3 regions of the Streptomyces sp. NPDC049813 genome follow, and region 3 is predicted to be linked to each of the others. Evidence: predicted binding sites of a transcription regulator. Region 3 holds the regulator's gene; each other region holds the start of a gene.
What was found. Region 3 encodes HrcA, which represses chaperone genes, less so after heat shock. Its sites were predicted from a motif close to TTNGCACTCNGNNNNNCNGAGTGCNAA; they were not measured.

Region 1: a site for HrcA is predicted at 2,831-2,857, ahead of groES (co-chaperone GroES). Genes of this name have one in related genera too.
Region 2: a site for HrcA is predicted at 2,354-2,380, ahead of groL (chaperonin GroEL). Genes of this name have one in related genera too.

What each region holds. Positions count from the first base shown of each region.
Region 1 covers NZ_JBITLI010000002.1:266,249-271,772, forward strand. The annotation lists gene ACIBW6_RS05215 (SDR family NAD(P)-dependent oxidoreductase) at 1-301, shown strand, start outside; gene groL (chaperonin GroEL) at 619-2,247, opposite strand; gene groES (co-chaperone GroES) at 2,378-2,686, opposite strand; gene ACIBW6_RS05230 (polysaccharide deacetylase family protein) at 2,900-3,670, opposite strand; gene ACIBW6_RS05235 (methyltransferase domain-containing protein) at 4,437-5,524, shown strand, end outside.
Region 2 covers NZ_JBITLI010000002.1:615,410-620,933, reverse strand. The annotation lists gene thrC (threonine synthase) at 1-1,204, shown strand, start outside; gene ACIBW6_RS06895 (ubiquitin-like small modifier protein 1) at 1,297-1,572, shown strand; gene ACIBW6_RS06890 (cold-shock protein) at 2,005-2,211, shown strand; gene groL (chaperonin GroEL) at 2,549-4,174, shown strand; gene ACIBW6_RS06880 (DUF6215 domain-containing protein) at 4,367-5,116, shown strand; gene ACIBW6_RS06875 (MFS transporter) at 5,095-5,524, opposite strand, start outside.
Region 3 covers NZ_JBITLI010000005.1:269,089-274,612, reverse strand. The annotation lists gene ACIBW6_RS13900 (16S rRNA (uracil(1498)-N(3))-methyltransferase) at 150-896, opposite strand; gene ACIBW6_RS13895 (nitronate monooxygenase) at 893-1,966, opposite strand; gene dnaJ (molecular chaperone DnaJ) at 2,170-3,306, opposite strand; gene hrcA (heat-inducible transcriptional repressor HrcA) at 3,307-4,323, opposite strand; gene ACIBW6_RS13880 (MBL fold metallo-hydrolase) at 4,467-5,210, shown strand; gene ACIBW6_RS13875 (DUF3097 domain-containing protein) at 5,245-5,524, shown strand, end outside.

The sequences.
Region 1 (5,524 bases), on a different contig from region 3:
CACGCAGGGCGTGGCGAAGGACCTGGCGGGCTCCGGCGTGCGGCTGATGGCGCTGTGCCCCGGCTTCGTCCGTACGGAGTTCCACCAGCGGGCCGACATGGGCACGGACAACATCCCGAAGTGGATGTGGCTGGACGCCGACAAGCTGGTCGCGGCGGCGCTCACGGATCTCTCCCGCGGCAAGTCCCTCTCCATCCCGGATCCGCGCTACAAGGCGCTGATGGGGGTGGCCAAGGTGACGCCGCGGTCCCTGCTCGGCGGGGTCACGTCTCGGACGGGGCGAAAGTACGGGCCGCAGTAGTTGGCTGCTCGGGGTGCGGCTGGGCGGCGTTTTGGGGTGCGGCCCGGGTGTGTGTCCCCGGGGGCCTGATGCGTTTTCGGGTGCGGGCCCGGTGGGGGCTGGTCGCGCAGTTCCCCGCGCCCCTGGAGGCATGCGCTGCGCGCAGCCTTGCCTGAAGGCCGCAGGCCCTTCAGGGGCGCGGGGAACTGCGCGACCAGCCACGACGGTGGCGCGCCCGGCGACGGTCGGAACCAGGCAGACGCGTCTCCGCGCAACCAGAAGGCCCGGCCCCCCCAGAACACAGGGGGCCGGGCCTCAGGTCACTTCAGCGGAGCGGGTCAGTGCGAGTGACCGTGACCGTGACCGTGACCGGCCTCGGCCTCTTCCTCGGCCGGCTTCTCGACGACCAGCGTCTCGGTCGTCAGGAGCAGCGAGGCGATCGACGCCGCGTTCTCCAGCGCGGAGCGCGTGACCTTGACCGGGTCGATGACGCCGGCCTTGACCAGGTCCCCGTACTCACCGGTCGCGGCGTTGTAGCCGGAGCCCTTCTCGAGCTCGGCGACCTTGGAGACGATGACGTAGCCCTCAAGGCCCGCGTTCTCCGCGATCCAGCGCAGCGGCTCGACGGCGGCGCGGCGGACGACGGCGACACCGGTGGCCTCGTCGCCCTCCTTGCCCAGGCTGTCGCCCAGCACCTTCACGGCGTGGACGAGCGCGGAGCCACCACCGGAGACGATGCCCTCCTCGACCGCGGCGCGGGTCGCGGAGATGGCGTCCTCCAGACGGTGCTTCTTCTCCTTGAGCTCGACCTCGGTCGCGGCACCGACCTTGATCACGCAGACGCCGCCGGCGAGCTTCGCGAGGCGCTCCTGGAGCTTCTCGCGGTCCCAGTCGGAGTCCGTGTTCTCGATCTCGGCCTTGATCTGGTTGACGCGGCCGTCGACGTCGGCCTTGTTGCCGCCGCCGTCGACGATCGTGGTGTCGTCCTTGGTGATGGTCACGCGGCGCGCGGAGCCCAGCACGTCCAGGCCGGCCTGGTCGAGCTTGAGGCCGACCTCCTCGGCGATGACGGTGGCACCGGTGAGGGTGGCCATGTCCTGGAGCATCGCCTTGCGGCGGTCGCCGAAGCCGGGGGCCTTGACCGCGACGGCGTTGAACGTGCCGCGGATCTTGTTCACGACCAGGGTCGACAGGGCCTCGCCCTCGACGTCCTCGGCGATGATCAGCAGCGGCTTGGAGCCACCGGCCTGGATGACCTTCTCCAGGAGCGGGAGCAGGTCCTGGATGGACCCGATCTTGCCCTGGTGGATCAGGATGTACGGGTCGTCGAGGACGGCCTCCATACGCTCCTGGTCGGTGACGAAGTACGGGGACAGGTAGCCCTTGTCGAAGGCCATGCCCTCGGTGAAGTCGAGCTCCAGGCCGAAGGTGTTGGACTCCTCGACGGTGATGACACCGTCCTTGCCGACCTTGTCCATCGCCTCGGCGATGAGCTCGCCGACCTGGCTGTCCTGCGCGGACAGACCGGCGACGGCGGCGATGTCGGACTTCGAGTCGATCGGGCGGGCGGTCGCGAGGAGGTCCTCGGACACGGCCTTCACCGCGGCGTCGATGCCCTTCTTCAGGGCGGCCGGGGAGGCGCCCGCGGCGACGTTGCGCAGGCCTTCCTTGACCAGGGCCTGGGCCAGCACGGTGGCGGTGGTGGTGCCGTCACCCGCGATGTCGTTGGTCTTGGTCGCCACCTCCTTCACGAGCTGCGCGCCGAGGTTCTCGTACGGGTCCTCGACCTCGACCTCGCGGGCGATGGTCACACCGTCGTTGGTGATGGTGGGGGCGCCGAACTTCTTGTCGATGACGACGTTGCGGCCCTTGGGGCCGATCGTCACCTTGACCGTGTCGGCAAGCTTGTTGACGCCGCGCTCGAGGGCGCGACGGGCGTCCTCGTCGAACTTCAGGATCTTCGCCATGGGAGCGGTTCAGCCCTCTCGAAAACTACGGAAAAACTTCAGGGTGCACGAACCGCGCCCCCGACCCCGGCTTCTTACGATCGCGGGTGCCAGGGGCGCAATTCACAGCGCAAGCTGCTGCTCGGTCTGCTTACTTCTCGACGATCGCGAGAACGTCGCGGGCCGAGAGGACGAGGTACTCCTCGCCGTTGTACTTGACCTCGGTGCCGCCGTACTTGCTGTACAGCACGATGTCGCCGGTCTTCACGTCGAGCGGCAGGCGCTCGCCGTTCTCGAAGCGGCCCGGGCCCACGGCGAGGACGACGCCCTCCTGGGGCTTCTCCTTCGCGGTGTCCGGAATGACCAGGCCGGAGGCCGTGGTCTGCTCGGCGTCGAGCGGCTGGACCACAATGCGGTCCTCGAGCGGCTTGATGGCAACCTTGGAGCTGGCGGTCGTCACGATCCGGTCTCCCCCTTCGGAGATCTCACGGGGTTAACAGTCTGAGGTGGCGACCAGGTGGATCCGTCGTCGCAGGTGCCGGACCTGCCCGTCGCTGTTGGCACTCTCCAGTGGTGAGTGCCAGGAGCGAGACTATGACCGCGATTAGCACTCGGTCAAGCGGAGTGCCAATCGTCGGCGACGCGGCGTGCTTTTCGGCGGGTTCTGACCCGGCTACAGGTAGCTCTCCAGGCGGGCCACCATGAGGCCCCGGGCCCGGATGCGGTGCAGGAGTGCGGTGGTCGTCCTGGTGAGCGAGGGCGTCGCCGGTACGCGGACGATGTCGCCGGGGCGCAGGGGGTCGCCGTCGCCGTGGGCGCGGGTGAGGACGATCGCGTCGATGCCGCAGGCGCCCGCCGCGCGCAGCGTGTCCGCGTCGTAGGCGCCGTAGGGCGGGCTCAGCAGGCGTGGCGCCGCGCCGAAGCGGCCCTTCAGGTGGTCCTGCTGGCCGCAGATCTGGGCGTGCTGGGCCACGTAGCCGAGGCCGGGCAGCAGCGGCCCCGTCAGGGTGCGGTTCTGCATGCCGGCGCCCAGCGCGCGCAGCTCCCCGAGGTGGTCGCGGCCGGGGCCCGCGACGGAGCGGGTGAGGAAGACCGAGACGGGCAGGCGCAGCTCCCGGACCAGGCGGGCGAAACGGGGGTCCGCGCCCGCGCCGTCGTCGACGGCCAGGAAGACGACCCGGTCCCGGGTGGGGACGCGGTCCACGACCGGGGGGAGCGCGGTACGGGGGCGCGAGGGGAAGACGTGGTGGGCGGGGGCGGCCCTCGGTGCGGCCGGCGCGCCGGGGGCGGGGGCGGCGCCTCTCGCGGCGACCTGGCCGGCCGCCCCGCCCCCGGGGTGTGCGTGGCGGACCTTCTGGGCCGCCTTCCTGCCCATGCGGGCGAGCGGGTCGACGGAAGGGGCGCACCCGGCGAGCAGCGCGACGGCCACGACGCAGGCGGCCACGCGCCGCAGCCCGACGCCGCCCGCCCGTCGCCACGACCGGGGCCCGACCAGGGGCGCGGTCCCGGCTGCCCCCTCGGGCGGGAGGACGACCGCCGTGGCCCGGGGACCCGCCCAGGGCGCCGCCGCAGCTGCCCCCGCCCTGGACCGGACATGGCGCACGGTCCCGGCTACCCCCTCGGGCGGAAGGACGACCGCCGCGCTCCGGGGCCCGACCCAGGGCGCCGCCGCGGCTGCCCCCGCCCTGGACCGGACCTGGCGCACGGTCCCGGCTACCCCCTCGGGCGGAAGGACGACCGCCGTGGCCCGGGGCCCGACCCAAGGCGCCGCCGCGGCTGCCCCCGCCCTGGACCGGACCTGGCGCACGGTCCCGGCTACCCCCTCGGGCGGGAGGACGACCGTCGCGGCCCGGGGCCCGACCCAAGGCGCCGCCGCGGCTGCCCCCGCCCTGGACCGGACCTGGCGCACGGTCCCAGCTGCCCCCTCGGGCGGGAGGACGGCCGTCGCGGCCCGGGGATCGGACGCGGATGTCCGCTCGGGCGGGACAGCGACAGGCCCGGCCTCGTCGCCGGACGCGGCCCGCTTCACCCGTAGAGCCACAGACCCGCCCCGCGTCATCCGCAGAGCCACAGACCGCCCCCGCATCACCCTCGGGCCCGTTTCCTCATCTTGTCCTACTCGGCGCATGGCGACGGATCTTCGCAGTTCAGGGGCGTGGTCGGGGGGTGACACCGCCGCCCTGCGCGTACCGTCCTCCGACTGGCCCACAATGGACCGGGTGAGCTCTCCGTCCACCCCCGCCGACATCCACGCCCTCCTCACCCCGGAGGGGCAGACCCTGCTCGGCGCGTTGCGCGACCACGACCCGGCCCAGGAACTCGCGCTCGCCACCCGGCTGCGCCGCGACCACCCGGCCGCGCTCGTCTCGGCGGCGCTCGCGCAGGCCCGGCTGCGGCAGCGGGCCGTGGCGAAGTTCGGGGCCGAGGACGCGGGCCGGATGTACTTCACGGCGAACGGGGTCGAGCAGGCGACCCGCACCCGCGTCGCCGCCCACCGCGCCGAGTCGCTGCGCGCCCTGGGCGTCCGGTCCGTCGCCGACCTGTGCTGCGGCATCGGCGGCGACGCGATCGCGCTGGCCCGCGCGGGCATCCGGGTGCTCGCTGTCGACCGCGACCCGGGGACGTGCTCGGTCGCGCGGGCCAACGCCGCCGCGCTCGGCCTCGGCGACCTGATCGAGGTGCGGGAGGCGGACGTGACGGAGGTGGACACGGCCGCGTACGACGCCGTCTTCGTCGACCCGGCCCGGCGCTCCGACAAGCGCGGCCGCATCTTCGACCCCGAGGCCTACTCCCCGCCGCTGTCCTGGGCCGTCGCGGCCGCGCTCGCCGCGCCCCGCGCCGCGCTGAAGATCGCGCCCGGCATCCCGCACGAGGCGATCCCGGCGGCGGCCGAGGCCGAGTGGATCTCGGACGGCGGGGACGTGAAGGAGGCCGTCCTGTGGTTCGGCACGGAGCCGGGCCGCAGGCGCGCCACGCTGCTGCCGGGGCCGCGGGAGCTGGTCGGGCGGGGGCTGCCGGACCCGGCCGTGCGGCCGGTGGGGCGGTACCTGTACGAGCCGGACGGCGCCGTCATCCGGGCGCACCTGGTCGCCGAGGTGGCCGCGCAGGTCGGCGGCGGGCTGATCGACGAGACCATCGCGTACGTCACCGCCGACGAGGCGCGGGCGGCCCCCTACGCGTCCGCGTACGAGATCACCGGGCAACTCCCCTTCAACGTCAAGAAGTTGAAGGCCCTGCTGCGGGAGCGGGAGGTCGGCGTGCTGACGGTGAAGAAGCGGGGCTCGGCCGTCGAACCGGA
Region 2 (5,524 bases), on a different contig from region 3:
CGAGCTCGGCCCGATCTTCGCCTGCGCCGAGTGTTTCGGTCCCCTGGAAGTCGCCTACGACCTGCCCACCGGTGACCCCGAGGCGCTGCGCAAGCAGATCGAGGCGGGCCCGGCCAACGTGTGGCGCTACGCCCCGCTGCTGCCCGTCCCGGCCGACGTCGCCGAGAAGCCGAACCTGAACCCGGGCTGGACCAAGCTCGTCAAGGCCGACAACCTCGCCCGTGAACTCGGGGTCGAGCAGGGGAAGTTGTTCGTCAAGGACGACTCCGGCAACCCGACGCACTCCTTCAAGGACCGCGTCGTCGCGCAGGCCATCGAGGCCGCGCGCGCCTTCGGCTTCACCACCCTGTCCTGCTCCTCCACGGGGAACCTGGCGGGTGCGGTCGGCGCCGCCGCCGCGCGGGCCGGCTTCCGTTCGTGCGTGTTCATCCCGCACGACCTGGAGCAGGGCAAGGTCGTCATGGCCGGTGTCTACGGCGGTGACCTCGTCGCCATCGAGGGCAACTACGACGACGTGAACCGCTTCTGCTCCGAGCTGATCGGCGACCCGCTCGGCGAGGGCTGGGGCTTCGTCAACGTGAACCTGCGCCCGTACTACGGCGAGGGCTCCAAGACGCTGGCCTACGAGATCTGCGAGCAGCTCGGCTGGCGGCTGCCGGACCAGCTGGTCATCCCGATCGCGTCCGGCTCGCAGTTCACGAAGATCGACAAGGGGCTCCAGGAGCTGATCAAGCTCGGCCTCGTCGAGGACAAGCCGTACAAGCTGTTCGGCGCCCAGGCCGAGGGCTGCTCGCCGGTCTCGGTGGCGTACAAGGCCGGGACGGACGTGGTGCGGCCGCAGAAGCCGGACACCATCGCCAAGTCGCTGGCCATCGGCAACCCGGCCGACGGCCCGTACGTGCTCGACATCGCGCGCCGGACCGGCGGCGCGGTGGAGGACGTGAACGACGAGCAGGTCGTCGACGCCATCAGGCTGCTCGCGCAGACGGAGGGCATCTTCGCCGAGACGGCGGGCGGGGTGACGCTCGGTGTCACCAAGAAGCTCATCGAGGCGGGGCTGATCGATCCGTCGCTCACCACGGTCGTGCTGAACACGGGTGACGGGCTGAAGACGCTCGACGCCGTCGCTGAGTCCTCGCAGGCCACCGCCACGATTCGGCCTTCGCTGGAGGCGTTCCGGGCCGCGGGGCTCGCCGCCGAGTAAGTTCCCCACCCCGCCCCTTCCCGAAACCGGGGGCTCTGCCCCCGGACCCCCGCTCCTCAAACGCCGGAGGGGCTGACAGTCGAGGTGAATTCATGAGCGTCAACGTCCGCATCCCCACCATCCTGCGCACCTACACCGGCGGGCAGGCCGAGGTGAGCGCCGAGGGGGCCACGCTCTCCGACGTCCTCGCCGACCTGGAGAAGAACCACACCGGGATCGCCGCGCGCGTCCTGGACGACCAGGGCAAGCTGCGCCGGTTCGTGAACGTCTACGTCAACGACGACGACGTCCGCTTCGAGCAGGGCCTGCAGACCGCCACGCCCGACGGCGCCGGCGTCTCGATCATTCCGGCCGTGGCCGGCGGATGATCGTCGTCCGCTTTACTGCGCGTCACTGAAATTGCCCCCTCCGCGAGAGAAGCGGAGGGGGCAATTCTGCATGGTTGAGCGGGGTACAGTTGGGGAAGCCGCTTCTTTTCCGTATGTGGTGCATGACGGGCGCATATGAGTTCTCGCGCGAGCCGCGACGAGAAGCAGCCAAACTGCCCGGCCCATTCGGGCCCTTTATGGCATTTACGCGGCCCGACTTGCCCCGGGTTCCGGTGGGTCGCCCCGGTTCCGCCGGTCCACGCTGCCCAGAATTCTCGTCCGATTGACCTGTTGCAGACGGCAGTTGGGCAGATACATTCAGCCGCGGTCGACGCGTTCCGGCGCACACCCCCACCCATTGGGGAGGGTGAGGTCTGACCCGGATCCGCGAAGTGCGGGTCTGTGCAAGGGCCAGTAATAGGGGAGTTAGGCATGGCTCAGGGCACCGTCAAGTGGTTCAACGCGGAGAAGGGGTACGGCTTCATCGCGGTCGACGGTGGTGCGGATGTGTTCGTCCACTACAGCGCGATTCAGATGGACGGCTACCGCACCCTCGAAGAGGGTCAGCGAGTGGAATTCGAGATCTCGCAGGGCCAGAAGGGGCCGCAGGCCGACATGGTCCGCCTGGCCGCCGGCTGACGCGCGTCGCGACTGACAGCAGGCTTGGTACGGCACGCAGGGTCCGTGTCCCCACCGGGGGCGCGGGCCCTTCGTGCTGCTCGCGCCGGTCCCAGGGCTCCCGCGCGCGCCCCCTCGGGCGCCCCTGGCTTCGCGGGAGCACCTTGCACTCGCCGGGGTCGAGTGCTAATCATTGGGCTTAGCACTCTCCGCGTGAGAGTGACAGAACTTGGATCGGGTCGGTGAGGCCCGCAGGCCGGGTGGGGCAAGGAACCACAAGGGCTGCAGGCCGTCCGTCGCGGGCACCAGCACGGTCCGTTTGCTTGCTTTTCCACCCCGTCCGGGAGGACCACTTCACATGGCCAAGATCATCGCGTTCGACGAGGAGGCACGGCGCGGCCTCGAGCGCGGCATGAACCAGCTCGCCGACGCCGTCAAGGTGACCCTGGGCCCCAAGGGTCGCAACGTCGTCCTCGAGAAGAAGTGGGGCGCCCCCACGATCACCAACGATGGTGTGTCCATCGCCAAGGAGATCGAGCTCGAGGACCCGTACGAGAAGATCGGCGCCGAGCTGGTCAAGGAGGTCGCGAAGAAGACGGACGACGTCGCCGGTGACGGCACGACGACCGCGACCGTCCTGGCCCAGGCCCTGGTCCGCGAGGGCCTGCGCAACGTGGCCGCCGGTGCCAACCCGATGGCCCTCAAGCGTGGCATCGAGAAGGCCGTCGAGGCCGTCTCCGCCGCCCTCCTTGAGCAGGCCAAGGACGTGGAGACCAAGGAGCAGATCGCTTCGACCGCCTCCATCTCCGCCGCCGACACCCAGATCGGCGAGCTCATCGCCGAGGCCATGGACAAGGTCGGCAAGGAAGGCGTCATCACCGTCGAGGAGTCCCAGACCTTCGGTCTGGAGCTGGAGCTCACCGAGGGTATGCGCTTCGACAAGGGCTACATCTCGGCGTACTTCGCCACCGACATGGAGCGTATGGAGGCGTCGCTCGACGACCCGTACATCCTGATCGTCAACTCGAAGATCGGCAACGTGAAGGACCTCCTTCCGCTGCTCGAGAAGGTCATGCAGTCCGGCAAGCCGCTGCTGATCATCGCCGAGGACGTCGAGGGCGAGGCCCTGTCGACCCTGGTCGTCAACAAGATCCGTGGCACCTTCAAGTCCGTCGCCGTCAAGGCCCCGGGCTTCGGTGACCGCCGCAAGGCCATGCTCGGCGACATCGCCATCCTCACCGGTGGCACCGTCATCTCCGAGGAGGTCGGCCTCAAGCTGGAGAACGCCGGTCTCGACCTGCTCGGCCGTGCCCGCAAGGTCGTCATCACCAAGGACGAGACGACGATCGTCGACGGCTCCGGTGACAGCGACCAGGTCCAGGGCCGCGTCAACCAGATCCGCGCCGAGATCGAGAACAGCGACTCCGACTACGACCGCGAGAAGCTCCAGGAGCGCCTGGCGAAGCTCGCGGGCGGCGTGGCCGTCATCAAGGCCGGTGCCGCGACCGAGGTCGAGCTCAAGGAGCGCAAGCACCGCATCGAGGACGCCGTTCGCAACGCGAAGGCGGCCGTCGAAGAGGGCATCGTCGCCGGTGGTGGCGTGGCCCTCCTCCAGGCCTCCGCGGTCTTCGAGAAGCTGGAGCTGGACGGTGACGAGGCGACCGGCGCCAACGCCGTGAAGCTCGCCCTGGAGGCCCCGCTCAAGCAGATCGCCGTCAACGGCGGCCTTGAGGGCGGCGTCGTCGTGGAGAAGGTCCGGAACCTGGCCGTCGGCCACGGTCTGAACGCTGCCACGGGCGAGTACGTCGACATGATCGCCGAGGGCATCCTCGACCCGGCCAAGGTGACGCGCTCCGCGCTGCAGAACGCCGCGTCGATCGCCGCGCTGTTCCTCACCACCGAGGCCGTCATCGCCGACAAGCCGGAGAAGGCCGCCGCGGCGGGCGCTCCGGGCGGCATGCCGGGCGGTGACATGGACTTCTGATCCGGTCCCCGACCTGATCGGCCTGTCCTGACGTACCGAGGGCGGCACCTCCTCTTCGCGAGGGGGTGCCGCCCTCGGGCGTTGGCGCGCCCGCCGCCGGGTCCCGGAACGCCCTTGTCCCCTTGATCGCCGCGGGTTACTGTCCCCGGGCGCGTACTGGGGAGTAGAGCGCATTTCACGGTGGGTGGGGACATGAGTGACAGCAGTGGCGGGCCGGAGCAGGGCATGAACCCGGTGGGGCAGGCCATCTCGGCCGTGGCCCTGGTGGGGGCGCTCGCCGTCGGGTTCTGGGCGGTCTCCCGGGACACGGCGTCGGACCAGGGCGGCGCGCCCGAGGCCGCCGTCTGCTCCGGGGGCGGGGCGGAGAAGGGCGACCGGGCGGCCGGGCGGGTGCACGGGAACCAGCTGTGCACGGCACTCAACCAGCCGGAGCTGGCGTCTTGGCTGGGCACGCCCGGCGAGAGGGCGAAGAGCGCGTCCGGCAACAGCAGCTCGGCCGGGACCGGCACGAACGAGATCTACTATCCGTCGGCCCGGATCGAGTTCGAGACGTACACCGTGGAGCTGCACGCGTCCTACGACCGGTACCCGGTCGACGCGCGGACCGCCGACCTCATCGGCCGGGACGTCCACACGCAGCAGGTGCTGCGCCGCCCCGCGGTCTTCTTCTCGACGCAGACGATGGGTATCCGCTTCCGGCTCGACGGATCGGACGCCGAGAGCGCGCCGGGCAAGCCGGCGGAGGCGCTCAGTGTGGCGTTCGACGCGAAGAACCGCGGTGGTTCCTACGAGTTGGTGGTGTGGCGCAACAGCGGCGGCTACCCGGACCGCAGTGTGCTCCTGGACGTCGCCGAGCACGTGCTGCCGGTGATCCCCGGCTTCGACTCACGTACGGCGCCGGGCACGACCGCGGGCCCGGCTCAGGACACGGCCTCTTCCTGAGGGGCCTCTTCCTGAGGGTGCTCCTCGACGCTGTGGGAGTCGGTGAGGCTCAGCGCGCCGCCGGCCGCGATCAGTCCGACGACGACGGCGAGCAGGCCGTAGGCGATCCGCTCCCCGTGGAAGAAGGACGCGACGAGGCCGTCGCTCCAGGCGCCCGCGGGCAGCTGGGTGGTGACCAGGGCGGCGATCAGGGTGCCGACCACGGCCGTCCCGACGCTGGTGCCGACCTCCTGCGCGGTGTCGTTGAGCGCGGCGCCGATCGACGTGCGGTTGGCCGGCATCGCGTCGACGAGGGCGACCGCGCAGATCGTCATCACGGTGCGCAGCCCGACGGTCATGAGCACCATGCAGGCCGCGATGACCGCGTAGCCGTGGGAGACGCCCCAGGCCAGGCCCGCCAGGGACACG
Region 3 (5,524 bases):
ACCGGACCCGCGGACGAAAACGTGGGCGCACGCAGTGCGCCTTTCAGGGGCGCGGGGAACTGCGCGACCAGCCCCCACCGGACCCGCGGACGAAGAACTGCCGCTCAGGGGGCGCGGGGAACTGCGCGACCCCATCTGCCCGGGGCCCGTCAGCCCCAGCGCCCCGTACGGCCCAACAACAGCGCCACCGCCGCCGTACCGGCCGTCGACGTCCGCAGCACGCTGTGCCCGAGCCGGTACGGCCTGGCCCCGGCCTCGGCGAAGAGGGCGAGTTCCTCCGGAGCCACCCCGCCCTCGGGCCCGACGACGAGCACGATCTCCCCGTCCGCGGGCAGCGGCGCGGAGGCCAGCGCGGTGCTCGCCGCGTCCCGGTCCTCGTGCAGGACGGCGGCGAACGTCGCCCCGGCGAGCAGCGCCGCGACCTCCTTGGTGGTGGCCGCCTCCGCGACCTCCGGGAAGCGGACCCGGCGCGACTGCTTGCCCGCCTCCCGCGCGGTGGCCCGCCACTTGGTGAGCGCCTTGGTGCCGCGCTCACCGCGCCACTGGGTGATGCACCGGGACGCCGCCCACGGCACGATCGCGTCGACGCCCGTCTCGGTCATGGTCTCCACGGCCAGCTCCCCGCGGTCCCCCTTGGGCAGCGCCTGCACCACGGTGATCCGGGGCCGCTCCACGGGTTCGGTGCGCACGGGCCCGGCCTCGACGACGAGGCGGTCCTTGCCCTCGGCGGCCGTGACGGTGCCCTCGCTCCACGCCCCGCGCCCGTCCGTCAGGACGAGTGACTCGCCCGCCCGCAGCCGCTTGACGGAGACGGCGTGCCGCCCTTCGGGACCGTCCAGTACGTAGCTGCGCCCGTCCGGCACCGGGCCGTCGACCACGAACACCGGCGCCGTCACGCGGCACCCCGCTGTCCGAGCGTGGCCCGCGCGGCGACGAGTTCGGCGGCGAGGACCTCGACGAGCTGCCCGGCGGGCAGTTCCCGGGCCAGCCGGTGGCCCTGCCCCGCCCACAGCGCCATGGCCTGCGGGTCACCCGCCTTGGCGGCGGCCTTGCGCAGCGGTGACGTCATGTGGTGGACCTCCGGGTAGGCGGCGGGCGCGTACGGCCCGTGCTCGCGCAGGAAACGGTTGACGAGTCCGCGCGCGGGCCGCCCGGAGAACGCCCGGGTCAGCTCGGTCCTGGTGAACAGCGGATCGGTCATGGCCTGCTTGTGCGGGGCGGGCGCGCCGGACTCGGGCGTCACCAGGAAGGCCGTCCCGAGCTGGGCCAGGTCGGCTCCCGCGGCGAGCACGGCGGCGATCTGCGCGCCCCGCATGATCCCGCCGGCCGCGACGATCGGCAGCCGGACCCCTTCGCGTACCTGCGCGATGAGCGCCAGCAGTCCGACGCCGCTGCCGTCCGCCTCGGGGTTGTCGCGGTGCGTGCCCTGGTGGCCGCCGGCCTCGATGCCCTGGACGCAGACGGCGTCGGCGCCGGCCCGTTGGGCGGCGAGCGCCTCCTCCACGGTCGTCGCGGTGACGGCGGTGAGCGTGCCGGCGGCGCGCAGCGCGTCAATCACCTCGGGCGTGGGGCAGCCGAACGTGAAGGTGACCAGGGGCACCGGGTCGTCGAGGAGGATGGCGAGCTTGGCGTCGTAGCCGTCGTCGCATCCGCCGTCGGGGTCGCCGAGCGGGGTCTGGTACCAGCCGGCCTCACCGGCGAGCTGGTGGCGGTAGACATCGACCGCGGCCGGGTCCGCGTACTCCGGCTGCGGCAGGAACAGGTTGACGCCGAACGGGCGGCCGGTCAGCCCGCGCAGCTGCTGGATCTCCTGGTACATCCCGTCGGCCGTCTTGTACCCGGCGGCCAGGAACCCGAGCCCGCCCGCGTCCGAGACCGCGGCCGCGAGCGCGGGGCAGGAGCCGCCGCCCGCCATGGGGGCCTGCACGATCGGACAGGGGCAGAGATCTGTCAGCGCGAGGGGCATGAGCGCATCGTGCCACGGACACGTCAGGCGGCCGAATCGGCTGATCCGGCCGGCCTGCGCCGCCCCGGCCGAGACGGCACAGCCCTACGCGTCACCGCCCGTTGAAAGCATCCTTCAACCGCGAGAACAACCCCTGCTGCCCCGGCTGACTGTGCTCACCCGGGGGACGACCCCCGGACCCCCAGCCACCCGGCCACACCCACTCACCGCCCGTTGAAAGCATCCTTCAACCGCGAGAACAACCCCTGCTGCCCCGGCTGGAACTGGCCCGTGGGGCGCTCCTCGCCGCGGAGTTTGGCCAGCTCGCGCAGGAGCCGCTCCTGCTCCGGTTCGAGCTTCTGCGGGGTCATGACCTCGACGTGCACGATGAGGTCGCCCCGGCCGCCGCCGCGCAGGTGGGTGATGCCACGCCCGTGCAGCGGGACCGACTGGCCGGACTGCGTGCCCGGCCGGATGTCGACCTCCTCCATGCCGTCGAGCGTCTCCAGCGGCACCTTCGTGCCGAGGGCCGCCGCCGTCATCGGGATGGTCACCGTGCAGTGCAGGTCGTCGCCGCGCCGCTGGAAGACGGGGTGCGGCAGCTCGTGGATCTCGACGTACAGGTCGCCGGCGGGGCCGCCGCCGGGGCCGACCTCGCCCTCGCCCGCGAGCTGGATCCGCGTGCCGTTGTCCACCCCGGCCGGGATCTTCACCGTCAGCGTCCGCCGCGACCGGATGCGGCCGTCACCGGCGCACTCCGGGCACGGGGTCGGCACGACGGTGCCGAATCCCTGGCACTGCGGGCACGGCCGCGAGGTCATGACCTGGCCGAGGAAGGAGCGCGTGACCTGCGAGACCTCGCCGCGCCCGCGACACATGTCGCAGGTCTGGGCGGAGGTCCCGGGCGCCGCGCCCTCGCCGCTGCACGTGGTGCAGACGACGGCCGTGTCGACCTGGATGTCCTTGGTGGTGCCGAAGGCGGCCTCGTCCAGCTCGATCTCGAGCCGGATCATGGCGTCCTGGCCGCGGCGCGTGCGCGAGCGGGGCCCGCGCTGCGACGCGGTTCCGAAGAACGCGTCCATGATGTCCGAGAAGTTGCCGAACCCACCGGCGCCGAAGCCTCCGGCGCCACCTCCGCCGGCCCCCGACAGGGGGTCGCCCCCGAGGTCGTAGACCTGCTTCTTCTGCGGGTCGGAGAGCACCTCGTAGGCGGCGTTGATCTCCTTGAACCGCTCCTGCGTCTTCGGGTCCGGATTCACGTCCGGGTGAAGTTCACGAGCGAGCCTGCGGAAGGCCTTCTTGATCTCGTCCTGGGAAGCGTCGCGGCGCACGCCGAGTACGGCGTAGTAGTCCGTGGCCACTTACGACTCCGCCAGGATCTGTCCGACGTAACGTGCCACTGCGCGTACTGCTCCCATCGTTCCCGGGTAATCCATGCGGGTCGGGCCGACCACGCCGAGCTTGGCAACTGCCTCGCCGCCCGAACCGTAGCCGACCGACACGACGGACGTGGAGTTGAGTCCCTCGTGGGCGTTCTCGTGACCGATCCGTACGGCCATGCCCGAATCACCCACCTCGCCAAGCAACTTGAGGAGCACGACCTGCTCCTCCAGCGCCTCCAGCACGGGCCGGATGGTGAGGGGAAAGTCATGTCCGAAGCGGGTGAGATTGGCGGTACCGCCGATCATCAGCCGCTCCTCGGTCTCCTCGACGAGCGTCTCCAGCAGGGTGGAGAGCACCGTCGTGACCGTGCCGCGGTCCTCCGCCTCGAAGGCCTCCGGCAGGTCCTGCACCAGCTGCGGCACATCGGCGAACCGGCGGCCCGCGACCCGGCTGTTGAGCCGGGCCCGCAGATCCGCCAGGGACGATTCGCCGAACGGCGCCGGACAGTCGATCATCCGCTGCTCGACGCGCCCGGTGTCCGTGATCAGGACGAGCATCAGACGGGCGGGCGCGAGCGCGAGCAGCTCGACATGGCGCACGGTGGAGCGGGTCAGGGACGGGTACTGGACGACCGCGACCTGCCGCGTCAGCTGCGCGAGCAGCCGCACGGTCCGCCCGACGACGTCGTCGAGGTCGACGGCGCCCTCCAGGAAGTTCTGGATGGCGCGCCGCTCCGGCCCGGTCATCGGCTTCACCGCGGTGAGCTTGTCGACGAAGAGGCGGTAGCCCTTGTCGGTGGGGATGCGCCCGGCGCTGGTGTGCGGCTGGGCGATGAACCCCTCGTCCTCCAGGGCGGCCATGTCGTTGCGCACGGTCGCCGGGGAGACGCCGAGGCTGTGCCGCTCGGTCAGCGCCTTGGAGCCGACGGGCTCCTCGGTGCCGACGTAGTCCTGGACGATGGCGCGCAGCACTTCGAGCCTGCGTTCACTGAGCATCGGGCGCACACCTCCAGCAACTGTCTCTGTGATCGTTCTCGTGATCGTTCCGGTTTGGCACTCGCTGCGCGCGAGTGCCAGTCGTCCCCGGCTCAGTGTACGGCCGGTGGGTACGGGCCCGGCAAGGCCGCTAGCGTCGGGGCATGCAAGCCATCGACTGGAAGTCGGCCGGATGGGAAGAACTGGCGCCGCATGTGGGGCGAATCCGGCTGCCCGGCTGGGACTGTACGGCCGGGCTCGTCGTGGGCGCGGACGCGGCCCTGCTGATCGACACGGGATCCTCACTGCGTGAAGGGGCCCGGCTGCGCGCGGACACCCGGCGCCTGCTCGCGGCGGGCGCGAGAGTGACGCACATCGCGCTGACCCATCCGCACTTCGACCACGTCTTCGGCACGGCGGCGTTCGCGGGCGTCGAGGTGTTCGGGGCCGCGGGCATCGACACCGTGTTCGCGGGCGGCGGCGCGGACGCGCTGCGCGCCGATGCCGTACGCCACGGCCTCGGCCCCGATCTCGCGGGCGAGGCGGCGGAACTCCTGGTCACCCCGGCCCACCGGGTCTGCGGCGAGCGCACGCTCGACCTGGGCGGCGGCGTCCAGGTGCTGCTGGCGAACGTCGGCCCCGGACACACCGGACACGACCTCGCGGTCCTGGTCTCCGCGCCGCCCCCGGCGCCGGAGACCGTCTTCTGCGGCGACCTGGTCGAGGAGTCGGGCGAGCCGCAGGCCGGACCGGACGCGGTCCCGCACCGGTGGCCGGCCGCGCTCGACCGGCTGCTCTCCCTGGGCGGCGAGGACGCCCGCTACGTCCCCGGGCACGGTTCGGTGGTGGATGCGGCGTTTGTCCGCGAGCAGCGCGCCACACTCGCGGCCCGCTCCGGCGTGTCGTAGGCGGCGTCCCGGAGCTTCTCCTATCGTCTGCAAAATGCGCCAGTACACCCCGGACCTGACACCCCCTTGGAAGCGGAACAAGCCCGCTCCGGAGGTCCCCGCCGAGCCGGACCTCGTCGTGGAGGAGGTCACGACGGGCTTCTGCGGCGCGGTCGTGCGGGTGGAGAAGACGGCGCAGGGGCCGACGGTGACGCTGGAGGACCGCTTCGGCAAGCACCGCGCGTTCCCGATGGAGCCGCGCGGTTTCCTGCTGGAGGGCAAGGTCGTCACGCTGGTGCGTCCCGCGACCGGCGGCCCGGTGCGCCCCACCCGGA